DNA from 2 places in the Enterobacter cloacae complex sp. IR5418 genome. Region 2 is predicted to be linked to the other one. Evidence: predicted binding sites of a transcription regulator. Region 2 holds the regulator's gene; the other holds the start of a gene.
What was found. The regulator Fur, encoded in region 2, represses iron uptake genes when iron is present. The targets are predictions, from matches to a motif close to ATAATAATGAGAACNACTATCAA.
Positions count from the first base shown of each region.

Region 1 (7,821 bases), on a different contig from region 2:
GTCGCCAGCGAGTAGGCAATGTTCAGCCCCCACAGAATGGAGAAGCCCATCCAGCCGCGGCTGGACTCACGGGCAATGGCGCCCATGACCGAGATGCACGGAATATAGAGCAGGACGAAGATCAGGTAGCTGTAGGCCGCTGACGCGCTGCCAAATTTCTGGCCCATCACGCCCATTGCCCCGGTCGCCATTTCGCCGTCGCCTTTGCTGGCTTCAATCGGGTTCGCCAGTACGCTCAGACTGAAGGTGTCTTTCAGGCTCTGCCAGGTCTCTTCCATCGCGCCGAGCAGTTCATCCCCGAGGTGGAACGCAGCCGGATTAAACTCCTCTTCCTGAATGTTTTCCGCGGTGTAAAGCGTGTTCAGGGTGCCGACAACCACCTCTTTTGCCATTGCGCCGGTAAACAGGCCCACGGTTGCCTGCCAGTTGTCTTCCTGCACGCCAATCGGTTTGAAGACCGGCGTAATGACGCGGCTGACGGAGGCAAGGGCAGAGTCATTAATGTTGTCCGCGGCCTGGCCGCTCAGGGTGAAACTGTTCAGGGCGCTCAGGAAAATGCTGACCACCACAATCACCTTACCGGCGCGCAGAACGAAGCCCTTCAGGCGCTGCCATGTCTGAATAATCAGGCTTTTCAGATGCGGAACGTGATAAACCGGCAGTTCCATCACGAACGGCGACGCTTCGCCACGCATGATGGTGTGCTTCAGCATCAGGCCGGTGAGAATAGCCATCACGATACCCAGCACATACAGGGAGAAGACGGCCAGCGCCCCTTCCTGACCAAAGAACGCCGCGGCAAAGACCGCGAAGATCGCCAGTCGCGCGCCGCAGGACATGAACGGCGCCATCATGATGGTCATCAGGCGTTCGCGCGGGGCATCCAGCGTACGCGCGCCCATGACTGACGGCACGTTACAGCCGAAACCAACAATCAGCGGCACGAAGGATTTGCCCGGCAGCCCCAGCGCCTGCATCAGGCGGTCCATCACGAAGGCGGCGCGCGCCATGTAACCGGAATCTTCGAGGAAGGAGAGGAACAGGTACATCATGCCGATCTGCGGTACCAGCGGCAGGACGGTGTTGATCCCGCCGCCGATCCCCTGCGCAAGGAAGATGGTCAACCATTCCGGGAAGTGGAGGGTGTAGCCCAGCCACTGAATGCCGTGCACGAAAATAGCGACAGAGCCGCCATCAAAGATGGGTTGTAATGCGCCGCCGATGTTAATGGCGAGCAGGAACATCACGTACATCACCAGTAAAAAGATCGGCAAACCGAGGAAGCGGTTGAGCACAATCTTATCCACGGCGGCGGTGAAGCGGCTGGGTTCAGCGGTTAATGCATTGCTGACCACGTCACAGATAGCGGCGATGGCCTGATAGCGCGCATCTGCAATGTGCAGGGCCGGGTCATCCAGCTCGTCGCTCAGGCGAGCCTGTGCGACGTCCAGCTTATCCGCCGCATCGCCTGCGTAGGCGCGGCTGTAGATATCGCCTTCCAGCATTTGCAGACCAAGCCACAGGCGTTGTCTGGCGGGCATGCTGTTATCCATCTCCTGCGCCAGTTGTCTGGCTTCGCGCAGCAGCGGCTGGGCGTAGTGGACCAGTTCGACGTCGGCATTGCCCGTGTGGCGGTCAATCGCCAGCTTCAGGGCGTCAATGCCGCGCGCGCGGGTAGAAACCAGCGGCACCACCGGGCAGCCCAGACGGGCGGAGAGGGCATCGACGTCGATGCGCAGCTTTTGCTTCTCGGCGATGTCGAGCATGTTCAGCGCCACGATGCAGGGAATACCCAGCTCCAGCAGCTGTAACGTGAGATACAGATTGCGTTCGAGATTGGAGGCATCCACCACGTTGATGAGCAGATCCGCGTCGCCGCTCAGAATATAGTGGCAGGCAATCTGCTCATCGAGAGAGGTCTGGGAGGAAATCGTGGTGAGTGAATAGGTCCCCGGTAAATCAACCAGCGTGACCTGATTATCTGTCGTGGTGAACTGGCCTTCTTTGCGTTCAACCGTCACGCCTGCCCAATTTCCCACACGCTGGCGGGCGCCGGTTAACTGATTAAATAAGGTTGTCTTGCCGGAATTTGGATTGCCAATTAAGCCAATAGTTAATTTTTTCATTGTAGTAGACTCACTGAAACCGCTGGCTTGTTAACGGGATAAAGATTCAACTTCAATTAATGCGAGGTCTTTTTTACGCAGAACCAGATTAACGCGTCGGGTTTCGATATGAACCGGATCGCCCAACGGCGCAACGCGCACCACCTGGAATGATGAGCCGGGTAGCATGCCCAGTGACAGCAGCTTCTGCCGGTAGGCCGGGCTTATCTCACGGGTAAAACCGATAATTTTCCACGCACTGTCTGGAGTGAATTGCATAGCGCCTGATTCCACGAGAGGTTAAATAATCTACACTGCGATGATAATGAGAATAGTTTTTATCAGCAATAATAAAAATGTGACGGGATGTTGTTAATCGTATTAATTTGCGGTCTGCTTGACCTTGCTCAATATTTGCGAAATTGAGGTGAAAATAAAAAGAAGGGCATTTGTTAATGAGGTGATAAATAGCGGTTTAAATATGGATATGCAATCGGTTTCATATTTTACGATATAATTTTTCCCCTCACCCCGGCCCTCTCCCCAAAGGGGCGAGGGTATTCAAGTTCCCTCTCCCATTTGGGGAGAGGGTTAGGGTGAGGGGCATTTACAGCATTAGCGTTTCTTACCCATCGCCGCTGCCAGCGCATCCATCATTGCGCTGTTGCCCGCAGGCTGTGCGTCACGTCCGCGTGGCTTCGCGGCTTTCGCTGCCGGACGCTGCTGTTCACGGCCACCGCCATTACCGCCACGGCGCGCGTTAGTGTCGCCCGGCTGCTCGTCCAGACGCATGGTCAGGGCGATACGCTTGCGCTGGAGATCCACTTCCAGCACTTTCACCTTCACGATGTCGCCCGCTTTGACCACGGTGTGCGGATCTTCAACGAACTTGTCGGCGAGGGAAGAGATATGCACCAGACCATCCTGATGCACGCCGATATCCACAAACGCGCCAAAGTTGGTGACGTTGGTTACCGCCCCTTCCAGCACCATGCCCGGTAACAGGTCGTTCATGGTTTCCACGCCGTCAGCAAAGGTTGCGGTTTTAAACTCAGGACGCGGATCGCGGCCCGGTTTTTCCAGCTCTTTGATGATGTCAGTGACCGTCGGCACGCCGAACTGTTCGTCGGTGAAATCCACCGCTTTCAGGTTACGCAGCGCGCTGCTGTCGCCCATCAGATCTTTCAGCGCCTGCCGGGTAGCGGCCAGAATACGCTCAACCACCGGGTACGCTTCCGGGTGAACGGTAGAGGCATCCAGCGGGTTATCGCCGTGGTTGATGCGCAGGAAGCCCGCGCACTGCTCAAACGCTTTCGGCCCCAGACGGCTTACCTTCAGCAACTGCTGGCGGTTCTGGAACTGACCGTTCTCATCACGCCAGGCAACGATATTCTGCGCCATCATCCGGGTCAGGCCCGCCACGCGGGTAAGCAGGGGAACGGAAGCGGTGTTCAGGTCCACGCCGACGGCGTTAACGCAGTCTTCCACTACTGCATCCAGCTTGCGCGCCAGCTGCGTCTGGCTCACGTCGTGCTGATACTGGCCCACGCCGATGGATTTCGGGTCGATCTTCACCAGCTCCGCCAGCGGATCCTGTAAACGACGGGCAATAGAGACCGCACCGCGCAGGGAAACGTCCAGATCCGGGAACTCCTGTGCCGCCAGTTCTGAGGCGGAGTAGACCGATGCCCCCGCTTCGCTGACGATCACCTTCTGCGCCGTCACTTTCGGGAACTGCTTCTGCACGTCCAGGTAGAAACGCTCGGTTTCGCGGGATGCCGTACCGTTACCGATGGCAACCAGCTCAACGTTGTACTTCTCGCACAGCGCGGCGACGACGACAGCCGCTTTCGCTGCCTGACCGGTGTGTGGGTAAATGGTGTCGGTGGCAACCAGCTTGCCGGTGCCGTCAACCACGGCCACCTTCACGCCGGTACGCAGACCCGGATCGAGACCCATGGTGGCGCGCAGGCCAGCTGGCGCAGCCATCAGCAGGTCGTGCAGGTTACGGGCGAAGACGTTGATCGCTTCGTCTTCGGCGCGCTCGCGCACGGTGCCCATCAGTTCGGTTTCGAGGTGCATCAGCACCTTAATGCGCCAGGTCCAGCTCACCACGCCTTTGCGCCAGCTGTCCGCCGGGGCGTTGTTCAGGCGCAGACCGAGGTGATCGATAATGATCTGCTCGCAGTGGCTCTCTTTTGGCGGCTCATCAAACTGCGGATCGGCATTCAGGGAGAGTTGCAGCACGCCTTCGTTACGGCCACGGAACATCGCCAGCGCGCGGTGAGACGGTGCGGTAGAAATGGGTTCGTGGTGATCGAAGTAGTCGCGGAATTTCGCGCCTTCGTCCTCTTTGCCGGACACCACGGTGGAGACGATATGCGCATTCTTCCACAGGTAATCACGCACTTTGGCCAGCAGCGCCGCGTCTTCAGCGAAGCGCTCCATCAGAATGTAGCGCGCGCCGTCCAGCGCGGCTTTGGTGTCCGCTACGCCTTTGTCGGCGTCGATAAACCTGGCGGCTTCGGCTTCCGGGTCGTGAGACGGCTCGTTCCACAGCAGGTCAGCCAGCGGCTCAAGGCCGGCTTCGATAGCAATCTGCCCGCGCGTTCGGCGCTTCGGTTTGTACGGCAGATAGAGGTCTTCGAGTTCGGTTTTACTCAGGGTACCGTTAATGGCGCTTTCCAGCTCGCTGGTCAGCTTGCCCTGCTCGCCGATAGATTTGAGGATCGCCTGACGTCGGTCTTCCAGCTCGCGCAGATAGCCCAGTCGGGTCTCCAGGTTACGCAGCTGCGTGTCATCCAGACCGCCGGTGACTTCCTTACGATAACGTGCAATAAACGGCACGGTGTTCCCTTCATCAAGCAGGCGAACGGCAGCTTCTACCTGTTCGGCTCTGGCCTGAAGTTCACCCGCAATAATGCGGCAGAGCGACTCTTTCATCATGGTCAGTTCATCTTGTGGATCGAAAATCAGGGGGATAGTTATACGGGCTGACACCAAAAAATGCCAGCCGGGGAGGGCGCTCTCGGACTATTTAACATACTCGATTTCGTTGACGTACCAGCTTGCTTCACCGGCAGGCGTCTGAACGACGGCCAGGTCACCCACCTCTTTTTTCAGCAGGGCGCGGGCCATGGGTGAGTCGATAGAAATGTAATCCTTACGACCGAAAATTTCATCGTAGCCGACGATGCGAAAACGCAGGGTTTGGCCGTCGTCGTTTTCGATCTCCACCCAGGCGCCGAAGAAGACTTTACCTTCCTGCTGCGGGGAGTAATCGACAATTTTGAGATTCTCGAGGCACTTGGTCAGGTAACGTACCCGGCGATCGATCTCGCGCAGCCGCTTTTTATTGTACTGGTAGTCCGCATTCTCGCTGCGGTCGCCCAGGCTTGCTGCCCAGGTGACTTTTTTGGTCACTTCCGGACGCTCCTCGCGCCACAGGTAGTCCATCTCTTTTTTGAGTTTCTCGTACCCTTCACGGGTGATCAGGGGCGTTTTCATGGTGCAGCCTTCAATGCCGGTTAACTGTCTTTGCGCACAATACGTAGCGCACAGTGTAACAGACAAGATTAATAATGATTTATGTGATGAAATGAACAGATAAGCTGCTGTTAAATATGCTTTGTAACAATTTCGTCTAGAATTTATACCAGAATTTGCTGGTCGAACACGTGCACTTTTTTAGAATACGCTGTTCCAGGCCTATCCGAACCTTTGGGAGTACACACAATGCAAGAGAACTACAAAATTCTGGTCGTAGATGACGACATGCGCCTGCGTGCGCTGCTGGAACGTTATCTGACCGAGCAGGGCTTCCAGGTTCGTAGCGTCGCGAACGCGGAACAGATGGATCGCCTGCTGACGCGTGAATCCTTCCACCTGATGGTGTTAGACCTGATGCTGCCTGGCGAAGACGGGCTTTCCATCTGCCGACGTCTGCGCAGCCAGAGCAACCCGATGCCGATCATCATGGTAACGGCGAAGGGTGAAGAAGTTGACCGCATTGTCGGCCTTGAGATCGGCGCTGATGACTACATTCCAAAACCGTTCAACCCGCGTGAACTGCTGGCGCGTATTCGCGCCGTGCTGCGTCGTCAGGCGAACGAGCTGCCGGGCGCGCCGTCTCAGGAAGAGGCCGTCATTGCATTCGGTAAGTTCAAGCTGAACCTCGGCACCCGTGAGATGTTCCGTGAAGATGAGCCAATGCCGCTCACCAGCGGTGAGTTCGCGGTGCTCAAAGCGCTGGTCAGCCACCCGCGTGAGCCGCTCTCCCGTGACAAGCTGATGAACCTGGCCCGTGGTCGTGAATATTCCGCGATGGAGCGTTCTATCGACGTGCAGATCTCTCGTCTGCGCCGCATGGTGGAAGAAGATCCGGCGCATCCTCGCTATATTCAGACCGTGTGGGGTCTGGGCTACGTGTTTGTCCCGGACGGCTCTAAAGCATGAGGCGAATGCGCTTCTCGCCGCGAAGTTCGTTTGCCCGCACGCTGTTATTGATCGTCACCCTGCTGTTCGTCAGCCTGGTGACGACCTACCTGGTGGTGCTGAACTTTGCGATCCTGCCGAGCCTTCAGCAGTTTAATAAGGTACTGGCATACGAAGTGCGTATGCTGATGACCGACAAACTGCAACTGGAGGACGGCACGCAGTTGGTTGTTCCCCCGGCGTTCCGTCGGGAAATCTACCGTGAGCTGGGCATTTCTCTTTATTCGAACGAAGCGGCGGAAGATGCTGGCCTGCGCTGGGCGCAGCACTACGAATTCCTCAGCCAGCAGATGGCGCAGCAGCTTGGTGGCCCGACGGAAGTGCGCGTTGAGGTCAATAAAAGCTCACCGGTTGTCTGGCTGAAAACCTGGCTGTCACCCAACATCTGGGTGCGTGTTCCCCTCACCGAGATCCATCAGGGCGACTTCTCGCCGCTGTTCCGTTACACCCTGGCGATCATGCTGCTGGCCATCGGCGGCGCGTGGCTGTTTATTCGTATTCAGAACCGACCGCTGGTTGACCTGGAGCATGCGGCATTGCAGGTCGGCAAAGGGATTATCCCCCCGCCGCTGCGCGAGTATGGCGCGTCGGAAGTGCGCTCGGTAACGCGTGCGTTTAACCACATGGCGGCAGGCGTTAAACAGCTGGCGGATGACCGTACGTTACTCATGGCGGGCGTCAGTCACGATTTACGCACGCCGCTGACGCGTATCCGGCTGGCGACAGAGATGATGGGCGAGCAGGATGGTTATCTTGCAGAGTCCATCAACAAGGATATCGAAGAGTGTAACGCCATCATCGAGCAGTTTATTGACTACCTGCGCACCGGGCAGGAGATGCCGATGGAGATGGCGGATCTGAACGCGGTTCTGGGCGAAGTGGTCGCCGCCGAAAGTGGCTACGAACGTGAAATTGCGACCGACCTTCAGGCGGGCGAGATTCAGGTACGTATGCACCCACTTTCGATTAAACGCGCGGTGGCGAACATGGTGGTCAACGCGGCGCGCTACGGCAACGGCTGGATCAAAGTCAGTAGCGGTACGGAACTCAACCGCGCCTGGTTCCAGGTGGAAGACGATGGCCCGGGCATCAAGCCTGAGCAGCGTAAGCACCTGTTCCAGCCGTTTGTGCGTGGCGACAGCGCGCGCAGCACCAGCGGAACCGGCTTAGGCCTGGCGATTGTGCAGCGTATTGTGGATAACCATAACGGACTGCTGGAAAT
Region 1 covers NZ_JBMKHS010000006.1:129,499-137,319, forward strand. The annotation lists gene feoB (Fe(2+) transporter permease subunit FeoB) at 1-2,126, opposite strand, end outside; gene feoA (ferrous iron transporter A) at 2,157-2,384, opposite strand; gene ACOTX7_RS07305 (Tex family protein) at 2,721-5,051, opposite strand; gene greB (transcription elongation factor GreB) at 5,139-5,612, opposite strand; gene ompR (two-component system response regulator OmpR) at 5,841-6,560, shown strand; gene envZ (two-component system sensor histidine kinase EnvZ) at 6,557-7,821, shown strand, end outside.
Region 1: feoA (ferrous iron transporter A) is a predicted target of Fur. The motif match lies at 2,425-2,447, and genes of this name have one in related genera.

Region 2 (7,821 bases):
GCACCCGCGACGTGCCGTTCAGCGGTGAAATCTGGATCGACCGTGCTGACTTCCGCGAAGAAGCCAACAAGCAGTACAAGCGTCTGGTGCTGGGTAAAGAAGTGCGTCTGCGTAACGCCTATGTGATCAAAGCCGAGCGCGTAGAGAAAGATGCGGAAGGTAACATCACGACCATCTTCTGTACGTACGACGCAGAGACGCTGAGCAAAGATCCGGCTGATGGTCGTAAAGTGAAAGGTGTAATCCACTGGGTGAGCGCACAGCATGCGCTGCCGGTTGAGATCCGTCTTTACGATCGTCTGTTCAGCGTGCCTAACCCAGGTGCTGCGGAAGACCTCCTGGCGGTTATCAACCCTGAGTCGCTGATTATCAAGCAGGGTTATGCCGAGCCGTCTCTGAAAGCCGCTGAAGCGGGCAAAGCGTTCCAGTTCGAACGTGAAGGCTACTTCTGCCTGGACAGCCGTTACAGCACGGCAGAAAAACCGGTATTTAACCGTACCGTCGGTCTGCGTGATACATGGACTAAAATCGGCGAATAATAACGCTGCTCTGGTCAAGGAGAAACAAACGCCGCTTATTGCGGCGTTTTTTTTATTTAATGATCATGGTATTAAGCCAGGGCTTAAAGATAAGCCGCTAAAATATCAGGTCAATGTAGTGCTACTTATTTTTCTAAAAAAAGTTTGTATTTTTACGAAATATAAAGAGGATGAAAAATAAACAGCAAATACCTGCGCGACCCGATGAAATTTCTGATATTTCCACGCCAATCCTCGCTCTCCTCTAAATGTTACAAAGTACTACGAATTATGTGCACTTCGTCATAATCCTGACTTTTGCCCACGGAAAAGCATTGATAATTCGCGTCGCGAAAAATAACCTAAAGACGGTAGTTAATTCGAGGGTATTTCTGACTACCCCTGACCTTTTGGTCTTTTCTGTTTTTCGCCGTTTAAGGCGTTTTAATTCGTGAAAGAGGAATAATCTATGCGTACGTTCAGTGGCAAACGTAGTGCGCTGGCGCTGGCTATCGCCGGTGTGACAGCAATGTCGGGCCTGGTGGTTGCACCAGAGGCAAAAGCAGCAGGTTTCATTGAAGATTCTACCCTCACGGGCGGTGTTTATTACTGGCAGCGTGAGCGTGACCGTAAAGACGTTGCGGAAGATAAATACAAAACTAACCTTTCTCACTCCACCTGGAACGCCAACCTGGATTTCCAGTCAGGCTATGCCGCCGATATGTTTGGTCTGGATATTGCGGCATTCACGGCAATCGAAATGGCTGAAAACGGCGACAGCGGCCACCCGAACGAAATTGCGTTCTCCTCCAGCAATAAAGCCTATGACGAAGACTGGTCCGGTGATAAAAGCGGTATCAGCCTGTATAAAGCGGCTGCAAAATTCAAATACGGCCCGGTGTGGGCACGTGGGGGCTATATTCAGCCAACCGGTCAAACGCTGTTAGCGCCGCACTGGAGCTTTATGCCGGGTACCTACCAGGGCGCGGAAGCCGGGGCTAACTTTGACTACGGCGATGCGGGCGCGTTGAGCTTCTCCTATATGTGGACCAACGAGTACAAAGCACCGTGGCACATTGAGATGGACAAGTTCTACCAGGGCGATCGTAAAACCAAAGTGGATTATCTCCACTCTTTGGGTTTGAAATACGACTTTAAAAATGACTTTGTCCTGGAAGCAGCGTTTGGTCAGGCTGAAGGCTACATGGATCAGTACTTTGCTAAAGCATCGTATAAATTCGATATCGCTGGCAGCCCACTCTCTACCAGCTATCAGTTCTATGGCGCACGTGACAAAGCCGATGCGCAAAATAACTTAAGGACTAATGATGAGGTCGCGCTGGCCAACGACTTATATGACGGTACTGCCTGGCTGCAAGCCTTAACGTTTGGCTATAAGATCGGCCAGGTGGATCTGCGCCTTGAGGGTACATGGGTTAAGGCTGACGGTAATCAGGGCTTCTTCCTGCAACGCATGACGCCAACCTACGCTTCATCAAACGGACGTTTAGATATCTGGTGGGATAACCGTTCTGATTTCAACGCCAATGGTGAAAAGGCGGTGTTCTTCGGCGCGATGTACGACCTCAAAAACTGGAACCTTGCAGGATGGTCCGTTGGGGCGTCCTACGCTTACGGTTGGGATGCTAAACCAAGCAGCGCGCCGATCTACGATCAGAGCCAGCGCCTGAAAGAGTCTGCCTATAGCCTGGATGCTGCCTATGTCCTCCAGGATGGCCGTGCCAAGGGAACCATGTTCAAGCTGCATTTCACTCAGTATGACAACCACTCCGATCTGCCAAGCTACGGCGGGGGATATAACAACATCTTCCAGGATGAGCGTGACGTGAAATTCATGGTCATTGCGCCATTCACAATCTTCTGATGAACACGCTGGCGGGTGAAGTCCCGCCAGCATGGAGACTGCACATGATGAAAAAATGGGTAATCGTTGCGCTGCTGGCATCGGGGCTGGTGGCGTGTGCGCAGGATCAGGCGCAGAAAGAAGACTCCCGTCTGAAGGAGGCGTATAGCGCCTGCATCAATACAGCACAAGGATCGCCAGAGAAGATTGAAGCCTGCCAGAGCGTGCTGAATGTGCTGAAAAAAGAGAAAGCGCATGAGCAGTTTGCGACGCAGGAAAGCGTTCGCGTGATGGATTACCAGGCCTGTATTCAGGCGCGTAAAACCGGTAACGATCAGGAAGTGGCGAAGCGTTGCGATAAGATCTGGGACGAGATACGCAATAACAACAAATAAGTTATTTTCACGCCCGGTGGCGCTGCGCTACCGGGCTTTTTATTGCCCAAAAAAGGCAAAAAAAAAGCCAACCTTACGGCTGGCTCAGAGTATGTACACTCGCTTATTTTGCGTCGTGCGCATGTTCATTTTCACGGCAATCACCTTCAGCGCAGTGACCGTACAGGTACAGGCTGTGGTTGGTCAGGCGGATGCCATGACGGGCGGCGATTTCACGCTGGCGTGATTCAATGGAATCATCGCTGAATTCAATGACCTTGCCACAGTCGAGGCAGATCAGGTGATCGTGGTGGTGCTGCTGAGTCAGTTCGAACACGGATTTACCGCCTTCGAAATTATGACGAGTAACAATGCCCGCGTCATCAAACTGGTTCAGCACACGATAGACGGTTGCCAGCCCAATCTCTTCACCCATATCGATAAGACGCTTATAAAGGTCTTCCGCACTGACATGGTGATTGTCTGGCCCCTGAAGCACTTCAAGGATTTTTAACCGAGGAAGCGTTACTTTCAGGCCAGCTTTCTTTAATGCGGTATTGTTGTCAGTCATGCGGAATCTGTCCTGTTGCTAAACGATTCACTTCAAAAGAAGAAGTGACAGAAAATGCACTTGGGATAATGCGTCTCATTATAGAACTGCCATGGCTAAATGAAAACTGCAAGTCTCAAGCAAAGTATGCTTATAAAAACGTGGTATCACCAACAAACTTGTTCGATGGCACCCACTTTTTACCAGGGGGATATTGTACAGGTCTGGACAAAAAAGTTAAAAGTTTGTAGCAATTAATTTAATCGGTTTTACCTGGAAACGGGCGCAACCGGAGTTGCGCCGCAGGGAAATCAGGCGTTAAGGATATCGTCCAGGTTCAGCTCTTCACGAACCTGCTTAACCCATTTTTCAACACGCTCAGCGGTCAGCTCTGGCTGACGGTCTTCATCAATGGCCAGGCCAACGAAGTGATCGTCATCGGCCAGCCCTTTGGACGCTTCGAAGTGGTAACCGGCTGTTGGCCAGTGACCGACGATCGCCGCACCGCGTGGCTCAATGATGTCGCGAATGGTGCCCAGCGCATCACAGAAATACTCTGCATAGTCTTCCTGATCGCCACAACCGAACAGGGCAACCAGCTTGCCGTTGAAGTCTACTTCTTCCAGCGTTGGGAAGAAATCGTCCCAGTCACACTGTGCTTCACCGTAGTACCAGGTCGGGATGCCCAGCAGCAGGATGTCATAGCCCTCGAGATCTTCTTTGCTGCTCTTGGCGATGTCATGCACATCAGCAACGTCTTTACCGAGCTGTTTTTGAATGTTTTTTGCGATATTTTCAGTATTGCCGGTATCACTGCCAAAGAAAATGCCGATGATTGCCATGAGTAAAATAACCTCTTGAAACTTAATGGTATGGTGGCGCAAATTGTCCACGGATAAGGGCAATAATAGCAGAACAGGCAACCCTGCGGAAACAGCTATCACGCAGGACTGCACTCTGTGCTACATGAAAAAGGTAATATTGGGGATTTTCTGACTCACGCCTTGCCGCGTAACGTCTCAAGCTGGGCGATCAGCATCTCTTCGATCAGTTCGCTGCGGCTGATGTTGCGCGCGTCAGCTAACTCGTTAAGCGCATCGACGGCATCGGCATTCAGCTTCAGTTCGACACGCTTAAGTCCACGATTTTTATCGCGTTTAAGCTGGTTGCGTTTATTGATACGCAGCTGTTCATCGCGCGAAAGCGGATTCGTTTTCGGTCGTCCCGGTCGACGCTCATTCGCGAACAGATCTAGTGTCGTACGGTCCGTTTGTTCTTTGGCCATGATTCTGAGACTTCGGGGGAAACACGCCGCCCTGCTAATGCCCGGGCGATAAGCGCGCCATCATACATTACCCAAATCCACACGCCAACGACTGGAAGCCCGTCGGCTTCCGGTCGCTGGCTTTTTAATCAATTCGCAGTATCAGTAAGATAGCGGCGAATGGCGCGCAGGACGGCATCCGGTTTTTCCGCGTGTACCCAGTGCCCGGCACCGGCAATGGCGTGAGCACGGGCCTGCGGGAACTGTGCCAGCAGCGTGTCTCGGTACGCGTCAGTAACGTAAGGGGAGTTGCCGCCGCGAATAAAGAGGGTAGGGTGTGGCCAGGCGGGCACGGTTTCCCAACCCACAATATGCGAATACTGATCCCAGAGCACCGGGACGTTAAAGCGCCATTGTCCGTCAACAAACGATTTCAGCAGGAACTGCACCACGCCTTCTTCATCGAGATGTTCGCGCATAACGGTAGCCGCTTGCTGGCGTGTGGAGACGCCTGACGCCGTCACGGCGTTGATTGCAGCGAAAATCTCATCGTGACGACGAACGTCGTAATTGACGGGGGCCACGTCAATGACCACCAGCCCGGAGATCCGCTCAGGGGCCAGCGCAGTGAGCGCCATCACCGCTTTGCCGCCCATTGAATGCCCGATGAACGTCGCTTTCTGGATATCGTTCGCATCGAGGGTGTCACGCAGATCCTGCGCCATGGCGGCGTAGGTCATCTCCTCCGAGCGCCCGGAAAGTCCGTGATTGCGCATATCAACCTGGAGGATCTCGTGATCGGTCACTAAATCGCGCGCCAGCACGCCCAGGTTATCCAGGCTACCAAACAGGCCGTGAACCAGTACGATGGGAGAATTATTGTTCGGCGATTGTGCAGTTTGCGCTCGGGTATTCAATTTCATGGCAAAGTTCTTTTTTTAGGTTTGTCAGGTTAGGGTATCATGTTGACCATTCTGCCGCCCGGGGGCAAGGATCCAGTTTAATCCGACTTTTGCCGCCAACCTGGTTTGACGCTATCCGCTGTTGGGATTTGACCTTATAATCTCAACGACTTGTATTCAGATAAGATATCGCACTGGATTAAGATGAAAACAATCGAAGTTGATGACGAACTCTATCAGTATATTGCCAGCCAGACGCGGCATATTGGGGAGAGCGCGTCTGACATTTTACGGCGCATGCTTAAAATTTCCGCCGCCTCACAGCCCACTCCTGTCACTAAAGATGTCGTGTCTCAGCCGAGCGTTGTTGCACAAGTAAAACCTGCCGTCATGCCGGCAAAAGACAAAGTGCGCGCGATGCGCGAGCTGCTGCTGTCCGATGAATATGCAGAGCAGAAAAAGGCGGTTAACCGCTTTATGCTGGTGCTGTCTACACTTTACTCTCTGGATCACAAAGCATTTGCTGAAGCGACAGAGTCGCTGCACGGTCGCACGCGCGTTTACTTTGCAGGCGACGAGCAGACCCTGTTGCAAAATGGCAACCAAACCAAACCCAAACATGTTCCCGGTACGCCATACTGGGTGATCACCAACACCAATACGGGCCGCAAGTGCAGCATGATCGAACATATCATGCAATCCATGCAGTTCCCGGCGGAATTGATCGAAAAGGTTTGCGGTACAATTTAACCCTTGCATCAGAAGGACCAGGCAATGGCAAATCACAGCCGTGCAGGACAACCTGCACAACAACGCGATTTGATTAACGTCGCTCAACTGACCGCGCAGTACTACGTGCTGAAACCGGTCGTGGGCAACGCAGAACACGCAGTGAAGTTTGGTACATCTGGCCACCGCGGCAGCGCGGCGCGCCATAGCTTTAACGAACCGCACATTCTGGCCATTGCTCAGGCCATCGCGGAAGAGCGCGCCAAAAATGGCGTCACCGGTCCGTGCTATGTAGGGAAAGATACCCACGCCCTGTCTGAACCTGCTTTTATCTCCGTACTGGAAGTGCTGGCGGCGAACGGCGTAGACGTGATTGTTCAGGAGAACAACGGTTTCACGCCAACGCCTGCGGTGTCTAACGCTATTCTGGTACACAACAAAAAAGGTGGCGCGCAGGCTGACGGTATTGTCATCACCCCGTCCCACAATCCACCGGAAGATGGCGGCATCAAGTACAACCCACCTAACGGTGGTCCGGCAGATACCAACGTCACGAAAGTGGTGGAAGATCGTGCCAACGCGTTGCTGGCTAACGGTCTGAACGGCGTGAAGCGCATCTCGCTGGATGAAGCCATGGCCTCCGGTCATGTGAAAGAGCAGGACCTGGTGCAGCCGTTTGTGGAAGGGCTGGCGGATATCGTTGATATGGCCGCGATCCAGAAAGCTGGCCTGAAACTGGGCGTGGATCCACTGGGTGGCTCCGGTATCGAATACTGGAAACGCATTGCTGAGCACTACAAGCTCGATCTGACCATCGTGAACGATCACGTTGATCAGACGTTCCGCTTTATGCACCTGGATAAAGACGGCGCAATCCGTATGGACTGCTCCTCCGAATGCGCAATGGCTGGCCTGCTGGCGCTGCGCGACAAGTTCGACCTGGCGTTTGCCAACGACCCGGACTACGACCGCCACGGCATCGTCACCCCGGCAGGGCTGATGAACCCGAACCACTACCTGGCAGTGGCGATCAACTACCTGTTCCAGCACCGTCCGCAGTGGGGCAAAGAGGTGGCTGTAGGTAAAACGCTGGTTTCTTCCGCCATGATTGACCGCGTGGTCGATGCGCTGGGTCGCAAGCTGGTGGAAGTGCCGGTGGGCTTCAAATGGTTTGTTGACGGTCTGCACGACGGCAGCTTCGGCTTCGGCGGTGAAGAGAGCGCGGGGGCATCGTTCCTGCGCTTCGACGGTACCCCATGGTCAACCGACAAAGACGGCATCATCATGTGCCTGCTGGCGGCGGAAATTACCGCAGTTACGGGTAAGAACCCGCAGGAACATTATAACGAACTGGCGGAACGTTTCGGCGCGCCAAGCTATAACCGTATTCAGGCTGGCGCCACGTCTGCGCAAAAAGCTGCTCTGTCAAAACTCTCTCCGGAAATGGTCAGCGCCAGCACCCTGGCAGGTGACCCTATCACCGCGCGTCTGACGGCAGCACCGGGTAACGGCGCATCCATCGGCGGCCTGAAGGTGATGACCGAAAACGGCTGGTTCGCCGCGCGTCCATCCGGTACGGAAGATGCGTACAAAATCTATTGTGAAAGTTTCCTCGGCGCT
Region 2 covers NZ_JBMKHS010000002.1:324,948-332,768, forward strand. The annotation lists gene glnS (glutamine--tRNA ligase) at 1-539, shown strand, start outside; gene chiP (chitoporin ChiP) at 988-2,403, shown strand; gene chiQ (ChiQ/YbfN family lipoprotein) at 2,451-2,777, shown strand; gene fur (ferric iron uptake transcriptional regulator) at 2,881-3,327, opposite strand; gene fldA (flavodoxin FldA) at 3,618-4,148, opposite strand; gene ybfE (LexA regulated protein) at 4,304-4,591, opposite strand; gene ybfF (esterase) at 4,720-5,493, opposite strand; gene seqA (replication initiation negative regulator SeqA) at 5,677-6,222, shown strand; gene pgm (phosphoglucomutase (alpha-D-glucose-1,6-bisphosphate-dependent)) at 6,247-7,821, shown strand, end outside.